DNA from 2 places in the Burkholderia aenigmatica genome. Region 1 is predicted to be linked to the other one. Evidence: riboswitches for the same ligand, from Rfam matches in the RefSeq annotation. Region 1 holds a riboswitch; the other holds the start of a gene.

What was found. Region 1 has a riboswitch for cobalamin ahead of ACN8ZM_RS13220 (FecCD family ABC transporter permease). Riboswitches for the same ligand answer to the same signal wherever they lie in the genome.
Region 2: linked by a shared signal. The riboswitch ahead of ACN8ZM_RS17220 (CbtB domain-containing protein) and the one ahead of ACN8ZM_RS13220 (FecCD family ABC transporter permease) in region 1 are both predicted to bind cobalamin.

What each region holds. Positions count from the first base shown of each region.
Region 1 covers NZ_CP184468.1:2,826,253-2,830,890, reverse strand. The annotation lists gene ACN8ZM_RS13240 (EVE domain-containing protein) at 1-52, opposite strand, end outside; RNA gene ssrS (6S RNA) at 124-305, opposite strand; gene ACN8ZM_RS13230 (cell division protein ZapA) at 387-701, opposite strand; gene ACN8ZM_RS13225 (ATPase) at 698-1,048, opposite strand; cobalamin riboswitch at 1,203-1,454, shown strand; gene ACN8ZM_RS13220 (FecCD family ABC transporter permease) at 1,496-2,611, shown strand; gene ACN8ZM_RS13215 (ABC transporter ATP-binding protein) at 2,608-3,423, shown strand; gene cobT (nicotinate-nucleotide--dimethylbenzimidazole phosphoribosyltransferase) at 3,476-4,531, shown strand; gene ACN8ZM_RS13205 (adenosylcobinamide-GDP ribazoletransferase) at 4,521-4,638, shown strand, end outside.
Region 2 covers NZ_CP184469.1:38,257-42,894, reverse strand. The annotation lists gene metE (5-methyltetrahydropteroyltriglutamate--homocysteine S-methyltransferase) at 1-408, opposite strand, end outside; gene ACN8ZM_RS17230 (LysR family transcriptional regulator) at 535-1,443, shown strand; gene ACN8ZM_RS17225 (CbtA family protein) at 1,466-2,188, opposite strand; gene ACN8ZM_RS17220 (CbtB domain-containing protein) at 2,202-2,411, opposite strand; cobalamin riboswitch at 2,444-2,586, opposite strand; gene ACN8ZM_RS17215 (histidine phosphatase family protein) at 2,632-3,219, shown strand; gene ACN8ZM_RS17210 (inorganic phosphate transporter) at 3,405-4,638, shown strand, end outside.

The sequences.
Region 1 (4,638 bases):
GATCGTCGATGCTTGCTTCGTCCGGTTCGGACTTCATCAGCCAGTATTGCATGGATCGTGATCGACGCAGAAAGAGGCTGCTACAAAAGAAAACGGCACCGGGCTTCGCCCGATGCCGTTGGATAGGCCCCCGCCTTGGCCGCTAGGCCGGCATCCTGAACCTGAGGTTCAGAATTGGTCGCAGTTAGCAGCACTTCGGGTACATCAGACAGAGTGACGCGCGCGCCCGTGCTACAAATTTCCGCAACCGTGCACATGGCATTGGTTCAAGGAATATATGACCTTGGCGAACCAGGCAGGGAAGCTGACTGAACTGTGATTCGATGCGCCAATTTGACCACTGTTGATCTCTGAGATCAAGGGGAATCGACGCATCGATTGAAACGTTACTGCGTCTCGTGCTGTGCGAGCACCGCACCGAGCTGTTCATTCATCTGGTGCATTGTACGACGGATTTCCTCCGCCGGAAATGCTTCACCGTGCCGCACGCTCGTTTGCAGCCGCAGCAATTCGGACGCGAGCGACAGCGCCGCCATCACGGCGATGCGATCGGTGCCGCGTACCGAGCTGTTCGAGCGGATTTTCGACATTTCGGCGTCGACGCGCGCGACCGCTTCGAGCAGCGCCGCTTCGGTCTCGGCCGAGCAGGCGAGCCGATAGGCCTGACCGAGAATCGAGACTTCGATCTGCTTGGTGCTCATGCATGTTCTCCGTGGCTGGCCGCGTCATCGCCATCCGCACGCGCCTGTGCATCCAGCAGGTCGAGCTGGTTGTCGGCTTGCTCCGCACTTTTCGAGCGCGGCAGCTTTTCGAGAATCGCGTTCAGTTTCACCTGGGCGTCGTCGATCTTTGCCGACAGCGTGTCACGCTCGGCCGCAAGTGCATTGCGTTCGTCGCGCAGTTGCGCGAGTTCCGCGCGGACAGTGTCCGCATCCGCGCGCAATTGCGCGACCTGCTCCTCGAGCGCGAGCCGTTCCGAGTGATAGCGCTTGTTCAGCGAAATCAGACGGCCAATATTTTGAGATAGGGTTTCGAGTTCGTTGAGCATTTGCTGCGTCCTCTAAAGACCCAGCATTTTAGCGCGGAATAACGCGCAATCCGACATCTGTAACGTTTCCAGTCGTAACACCCCTGCTTCTCGCCGTGAATCGGCGCGTCCCGTGCGTGTCCGGACGCTTCCTTGACGCTCGCGCGACCCGCTCCTAAACTGGCGCCGCCTCGGTGCTCGCGCGTGGAACGCGCGGTTAAACGGGAAGCAGGACGCGGGCGCCGGAAGCCCGCCAACCTGCGCTGCCCCCGCAACGGTAAGCGGCCGCGTCCGGTGACGCAGGCCGGCTCGGGCGCGTTTCACGTGCAGGTATTGCATGCGGACGCGGGCCACTGCGCGTCATCGCGCGGGAAGGCGAGCCGGACCGCCGCCAGCCCGGATACCGGCCGAGACGGGGAGCCCGCACGGGCTTCGTGACGCGCGGCCTGCGGGGAGGCGGGGCGCGCAATGCTTCACGGAATTTTCTTCGATGCTGACCCCAATCGTCCGCGCGGCGCTTCAGTCACGACCGGCCGGCCTCCGCAAGCGGGGGCGCCGCATGTCGTGTGCGGCGCCGTGCGCGGCATGAGCGCCGCGCGCGCCACTGCGATCTGGGCCGCGCTCGCCGCGGCGGTCGCGTTGCTGTTCGTTGCGTCGCTGTCGATCGGCAGCGTGCCGATGTCGCCTTGGCAGGCGCTTGCGTCGCTCGTGCCGCATGGCGGCGACGCGCTGCTCGCCGACATCGTCCGCACGCTGCGCCTGCCGCGCGCGCTCGCGGGCTTCGCATGCGGCGCGCTGCTTGCGCTTGCCGGTGCGCTGCTGCAGGTGCTGTTGCGCAATCCACTCGCGGAACCGTACGTGCTCGGCGTATCGGGCGGCGCGGCCGGCTTCGCGCTCGTCGCGATGATCGCGGGCGGCGCGTGGTGGCTCGTCGACGCATCGGCGTTCGCCGGCTCGCTCGTGTCGGTCGCGCTCGTGCTCGGTCTCGCGCGCCGCGAGCTGTGGCGTGGCGAGTCGCGCGACGCGTCGCCGCGGCTGCTGCTCACGGGCGTCGTGATCGCGGCGGGGTGGGGCGCGCTCGTCACGCTGCTGCTGTCGCTTGCACCCGACGCACGACTGCGCGGGATCATCTTCTGGCTGACCGGCGACCTGAACGGCGTGACCGCGCCGTGGTTCGCGTGGGGCGCGCTGTTGCTGGCCGCCTGCGTCGCGCTGCCGGCCGCGCCGCAACTGAACGTGCTGCTGCGCGGCGATGCGACCGCGCTCGCGCTCGGCGTGCCCGTTGCGCGCCTGCGCGTGCGGATCTATCTCGTCGCGTCGCTGGCCGCGGCGGCCGCAGTGACGACGGCCGGCACGATCGGCTTCGTCGGCCTCGTCGTGCCGCATGCGCTGCGGCTCGCCTTCGGCAACGACCAGCGGATGCTGCTGCCCGCCGCGATGCTCGCGGGCGGCGGCGGCGTGATGGCGGCCGACCTGCTCGCCCGCACCGCGATCGCGCCCGCGCAACTGCCGGTCGGCGTGATGACCGCGTTGATCGGCGTGCCGGTGTTCCTGTGGATGTTGTTGAGGAGGCCGATGCGATGACGGGGGCCGCACTGCACGCCACGGCCGGCGACATGAACTACGCGGCTGTCGACCTGACGCTGAAGGCCGGCGCACGCACGCTGCTCGACGGCTTCACCCGGGCGTTCCGTCCCGGCGAGATCTGGTGCGTCGCAGGTCCGAACGGCGCGGGCAAGACGACGCTGCTTGCGACCCTCGCCGGGCTGCAGCCGCCGACCGGCGGACACGTCGAGATCGACGGTCGGCCGCTTGCCGCATGGCCGCCCGAGCAGCTCGCGCAGCGCCGCGCGCTGATGCCGCAGCAACTGCACGACGTATTCAGCGCGACCGTATTCGACACGGTGCTGCTCAACCGCTTTCCGTATCTCGGCGGCTGGGGCTGGGAGCGCGACGGCGACCGCGCGGCCGCGCGCGACGCGCTGGCGACGTTCGACCTCACCGCGCTCGCGTCGCGCGACGTGCTGTCGCTGTCGGGCGGCGAGCGGCAGCGTGTCGCGCTGGCCGCGACGCTGTGCCAGGACGCGCCGTTGATGCTGCTCGACGAACCGCTCGCGCATCTCGACTTGCATCACCAGATCGATTGCCTGACCGCGCTGGCCGCATGGCTCGACGCGGGCCCGCGCACGGTGCTGTTCTCGTGCCATGATCTGAATCTCGCGCGGCGTTTCGCGACGCACGCGCTGTTGCTCGACGGCCGCGGCCACGCGTGGGCAGGCCCCGTGCACGACGTGCTGACGCCCGAGCGCGCGAGCGACGCGTTCGGTTATCCGCTGGTGCTGATCCGCGAGAACGGCCGCGATGCGCTGCTGCCGGCGTGGCCCGAGCGACAATGACCTTTCCTTTTCCGATGCGCGGCGCATACCGCGCCAACGACATGGCTTTTCGATGACGACCCCGACCCACTTCCCGCCCGCGATCGCGCCGCTCGACGACGCGCTGCGCAAGCGCCTGCAGCACGTGATCGACCACAAGACCAAGCCGCCCGGCAGCCTCGGCCAGCTCGAGGCGATCGCACTGCAGATCGGCCTGATCCAGCACACCGAGCGGCCGGTCGTGCAGCGTCCGGTGATGATCGTGTTTGCCGGCGATCACGGGATTGCCGCCGAGGGCGTGAGTCCTTATCCGCAAGCGGTGACCGCCCAGATGGTCGCGAATTTCCTCGCCGGCGGCGCGGCAATCAACGCGTTCTCGGGCGCCGTGCAGAGCGCGCTCGAGATCGTCGATGCGGGCGTCGCGTCGCCGCTGCCGCTGTCCGACCGGCTGGTGTCGCTGCCGGTCGCGCGCGGCACACGCAACTTCGCGGCGGAGCCGGCGATGACGCGCGACGAGGCGATGACGGCGATCGCGGCCGGCGCGGCGCGCGTGCGCCTGCATGCGTCGCTCGGCACGAACGTGATCGGCTTCGGCGAGATGGGGATCGCGAACACGTCGTCGGCCGCGTGCCTGATGAGCCGCCTGCTCAGCGTGCCGATCGATGCCTGCGTCGGGCGCGGCACGGGCCTCGACGACCAGGGCCTCGCGCACAAGCGCGCGGTGCTCGGCCGTGCGCTCGTCAAGCACTCGCACGCGATTGCGCCGCTCGACGTGCTCGCGACGTTCGGCGGCTTCGAGATCGCGATGATGACGGGCGCGTATCTCGCGGCCGCAAGCGAGCGGATGACGATCCTCGTCGACGGTTTCATCGCGACGGCTGCGCTGCTCGTCGCCGAGCGCATCGTGCCCGGCGTGCGCGATTACTGCGTGTTCTCGCATACGTCGCACGAGGCCGGGCACCGGCGCATGCTCGAGCATTTCGGCGCGAAGCCGCTGCTCGCGCTCGACCTGCGGCTCGGCGAAGGCACCGGCGCGGCGCTCGCGCTGCCGCTCGTGCGTGCGGCGGCTGCGTTCCTCACCGAAATGGCGAGCTTCGAATCCGCCGGCGTCGACAATCGTGACGCCTGATCGCGCGCGTGGCGTGCGGGCCGAACTGCGCTACTTCTTCGTCGCGCTCGGCTATTTCACGCGCGTGCCCGTGCCGCGCTCGATCGGTTATGCGGCCGGCGATCTCG
Region 2 (4,638 bases), on a different replicon from region 1:
GGCGTGGAATTCCGGGACGATGTAGTGATAGTTCGTGTCGAACCACTTCGTCATTTCGCCGGCCGCGACGCCGCCGCAGCACGCTGCGTGCGCTTCTTCCGACTGCGCCGAACGGCCGCGCGCCACACGGAAATAGTTGTCGAGCGCATCGCCGTGGAAGCCCTGCACGCGCTTCGGCAGGTTGCCGAGCGTGAAGCTCATGTCGAGCACCTGGTCGTAGAACGCGAAGTCGCCGACCGGCGCGAAATCGAGGTCGCGCTGGTCGCTCCAGTGACGCTCGCGCAGTTGCGCGCCGAGCGCCTTCAGTTCGTCGCGCGACGATTCGCCCTTCCAGTAGCGTTCGAGGCCGAACTTGAGTTCGCGCTTGGCGCCGATGCGCGGGAAACCGAGATTGTGTGTCGTCACCATGGCGCTGCCGTCCAGGAGTAGTGAAGGTCCGGCAACCATGATAGGTATTTCAAACCATGAAATAAAATGGCATTATTTCATTTATCCATTAAAGTTGTTCATGTACATTCAGGATGAGCGATAACCATGCTGGAACGATTCCATCTCGTCGTCATTCGTGAAGTCGAGCGCCAGGGCTCGCTGACTGCGGCCGCCAACGCGCTGCACCTCACGCAATCGGCGCTCAGCCATACCGTCCGGAAAATCGAGCAGCAGCTCGGCACGCCGATCTGGGATCGCGAGGGGCGCGGCCTGCGGCTGACGCAGGGCGGGCAGTATCTGCTGAAGCTGGCAAACCGGCTGCTGCCGCAGTTCGAGCTGGCCGAGGAGCGGATGAAGCAGTACGCGAAGGGCGAGCGCGGCACGCTGCGTATCGGGATGGAGTGCCACCCGTGCTACCAGTGGCTGCTGAAGGTCGTGTCGCCGTACCTGTCGCGCTGGCCCGACGTCGACGTCGACGTGAAGCAGCGCTTTCAGTTCGGCGGGATCGGCGCGCTGTTCGGCTACGACATCGACGTGCTCGTGACCCCCGATCCGCTGAACAAGCCGGGGCTGCGCTTCGACCCCGTGTTCGACTACGAGCAGGTGCTGGTGGTCGCGGACGCACACCGTTTCGCCAACGCCGATTACGTGACGCCCGAGCAGCTGACCGACGAAATCCTGATCACCTATCCGGTCGAAACCGACCGGCTCGACATCTACAACCAGTTCCTGACGCCGGCCGGCATCGTGCCGAAGCGGCACAAGTCGATCGAGACGACCGACATCATGTTGCAGATGGTGGCGAGCGGGCGCGGCGTGGCCGCGCTGCCGAGATGGCTGGCCGACGAATACGCCGACCGGATGCCGGTCGTGCCGGTCAAGCTCGGCAAGAAGGGGATCGCGAAGCAGATCTTCCTCGGCATCCGCGAGGCGGATGCGTCGATCGACTATCTGGCCGCGTTCGTCGCGCTGGCGCGCGAATCGACGTGGAGCGCGCCGCGCATGCTGCGCTAGGCGCGCCCCGTGGCAGTGCGCGTCAGGCGGCGCGCATGCCGATACGTTCGCCGCGCTCGACCCATGCGCCGAACAGCAGGCCGATCGTCGTCCACATGATCACCTGCATGCCGATCGCCGCGGCGCGGAACTTCCACAGCACGACGGCCGGGAAAGCAGCCGGCACTTCGTTGATCGACGGCAGCCCGAGCTGCACGGCCGCGATGATCACGATGAACACGAGCCCCGCGACGATCGACGCGTTCCATTGCCCGAGCTTCGCCAGCAGATGGCGGCGCACGCTGACCGAGAACACCATCGTCGCGATCGAGATCGCGATCATCAGGAAGAACAGGCCCGTGCGATAGCCGATCGTGTCGGGGTCTCCAACCGACGGCGGATTGGCCGGGTACTTGATGTTCGGCACGATCACGAGCGCGATGAACGCCGCCACCGCGAGCCACGCGGCCAGCGGTCGTGCCGGGAGACGGCTGCCGCGACCATAAGCATATGCAAAGACCAGCGAGAACAGCCCGCCGAACGCCGCGCCATAGGTCACGACGCCCGTCAGCAGGCCGAAGCCGGCCTGCGTGTGGCGGCTCACCAGCTCGGGTTCCGGCGCGTCGCCCTTGGCGGCGTCGAGTTTTTCTTCGAAGGAGATCGCCTGATCGACTTGCGGTTCGCCGACGATTTTCGCGAAACCGAACGTGAGGAGGCCTGCGGCGATGCCTGCGAGCATCCCGCGCATGAGCAGCTTTCCGACCATCGTGAACTCCGCGTCAGTGGCAGGGGAAGCCGAGCAGATGGCGGCCGTCGTGGACGAACTCGTGCACGTACATGCCCGGCACGAGCGACGTTGCGCCTTGTTCCGCGCCGACGAAATAAATCGCGAGCAGCAGGATCAGGCCGACGAACACGGCCCACGGCAACAGTTCACGGACGGGGATGGGCGCCGGTACGACCGCCGGCTTCAGCACTGCTTCGCTCATGGATGCACCTCAGGGGAATCGCGCCCCGACAAATGTTGGATGGGTACGAAGGCAGGTCTGGCTTCCGGGATCATGGATCACCGGTTACAGTGGCGCGACCGCGCCGGAATTGCACCGGCTTCCGCGTTTCGTATCGGGCGAATTGTACGCGCGAACGTTCGCGTGTTGAAGCAGCGAAAAATGGGCGAACGCGCCCGTCCCGGCTCCCCCGACAACCCACATGAACCTGCACGCCTCGCTGCGCCTGATTGCACACGCATCGACCCGGGCGATGCGCACCGGCACGTTTCCCGACGACGATCTGCTCGACGCGCACGGGCTCGCCGACGCCGCGACGCTGCGCGACCGGTGGACGGACGTCGCCGGCTCGCTCGTGCTGTGCAGCCCGGCGCGCTGTGCGGTGCAGACCGCCGATGCGCTCGGCCTGCACGCCGACATCGACGACGCGCTGCGCGACATCGATTACCGAAACTGGCGCGGCAAGCGGCTGCACGACCTCGCGCGCGACCAGCCTGACGAGCTGGGCGCGTGGATCGGCGATCCGTTGGCGTCGCCGCACGGCGGCGAATCGTTCGATGCAGCCATGCGCCGCGTCGGCACATGGTTGAACGCGCTGCAACACGGCCGAGACATCGTCGCCATCACGCATGCGCCGATCGTGCGTGCGGCCGTCGCGCATGCGCTGCGGATGGGTTCCGGCGCGGCAACCCGCATCGACGTGGCGCCGCTATCGTGCACGACATTCGCTGCGTCGCCGCACGGCTGGATGTTGATCGCGGACGGCGATCGGCGCGACACTGGCGCCTAGCCTCCTGCCGTGTTGCGTTCGCGATATGGGCCACGACGCCAGCCGACGCGTTGTGCCGTATCGCAATCGCATGGCGATGTTCACCTTACGTCGCCGCAAGCCCCACCGTTCGCCATCCCTACTGTCATCAAACTGACTGCTAGCCGAAGCTAGGATCGGTCGCGGTTCCCATACGAGATACCGTCATGAATCAACCTGCTTCGTCTACCCCGAACAGTTCGGGTTCCGTCGAGCGCACCAGGCAGCTCGGCTATGCCGTCTTCCTGCTGGTGCTCGCGATTGGTGCGGTCTATATCGCCACGCACCTGATCGACGATCTGTCGCCGATGCGCGAAGGATCGCTGTTCCCGTACCTGATGCTCGGCGCTGCACTGCTGATCGCGCTCGGCTTCGAATTCGTCAACGGTTTCCACGACACCGCGAACGCGGTCGCGACCGTGATCTATACGCACTCGCTGACACCGAACGTCGCGGTGATCTGGTCGGGCCTCTGGAACTTCCTCGGCGTGATGATCTCGAGCGGCGCCGTCGCGTTCGGCATCCTGCAACTGCTGCCGGTCGAGCTGATCCTGCAGGTCGGCAGCGGTGCGGGCTTCGCGATGGTGTTCGCGCTGCTGATCGCCGCGATCGTGTGGAACCTCGCGACCTGGTACTTCGGGTTGCCGTCGTCGAGCTCGCATACGCTGATCGGGTCGATCATCGGCGTCGGGCTGATGAACCAGCTGATGCACGGGCCGTCCGGCACGAGCGGCGTCGACTGGGGCCAGGCGCTCGGTGTCGGCAAGTCGCTGCTGTTCTCGCCAATCGTCGGCTTCCTCTGTGCAGCGCTGCTGCTGCTCGTGCTGAAAACCCTCGTGCGGATTCCGGAGCTGTACAAGGAGCCGCCGAAGGATCAGCCGCCGCCGTTCTGGATTCGCTGCCTGCTGATCCTGACCTGCACGGGCGTGTCGTTCGCGCACGGTTCGAACGACGGGCAGAAAGGGATGGGCCTCATCATGCTGATCCTGATCGGCACGGTGCCGACCGCCTATGCGTTAAACAAGGCCGTCACGCCGGCCGAGACGCAGACGTTCGTCGCGGTCGCGAACCAGGCAGCCGCGACGTTCGGGAAGTACACGAACGGCGTCGCACCTTCCGCGAATCCGCGCGCCGACGTCGAGCTCTACGTACAGCATCGCGAGCTGACGCCGGCTGTGATCCCCGCCGTTCAGCAATTGTCCACGTCGCTCGCGACCGCGGTCGGCGCGTCCGGCTCGATGGCGGCCGTGCCGCAACGCGACATCGACAACGTACGCAACACGATGTATCTGGTATCCGAAGCAATCCGCCTGATCGAGAAATCCGGGCAGCCCGCGTTCGCCCCCGACGACAAGCTCGCGATCGACAACTATCGCAAGCAGCTCGACCACGCGACCAAGT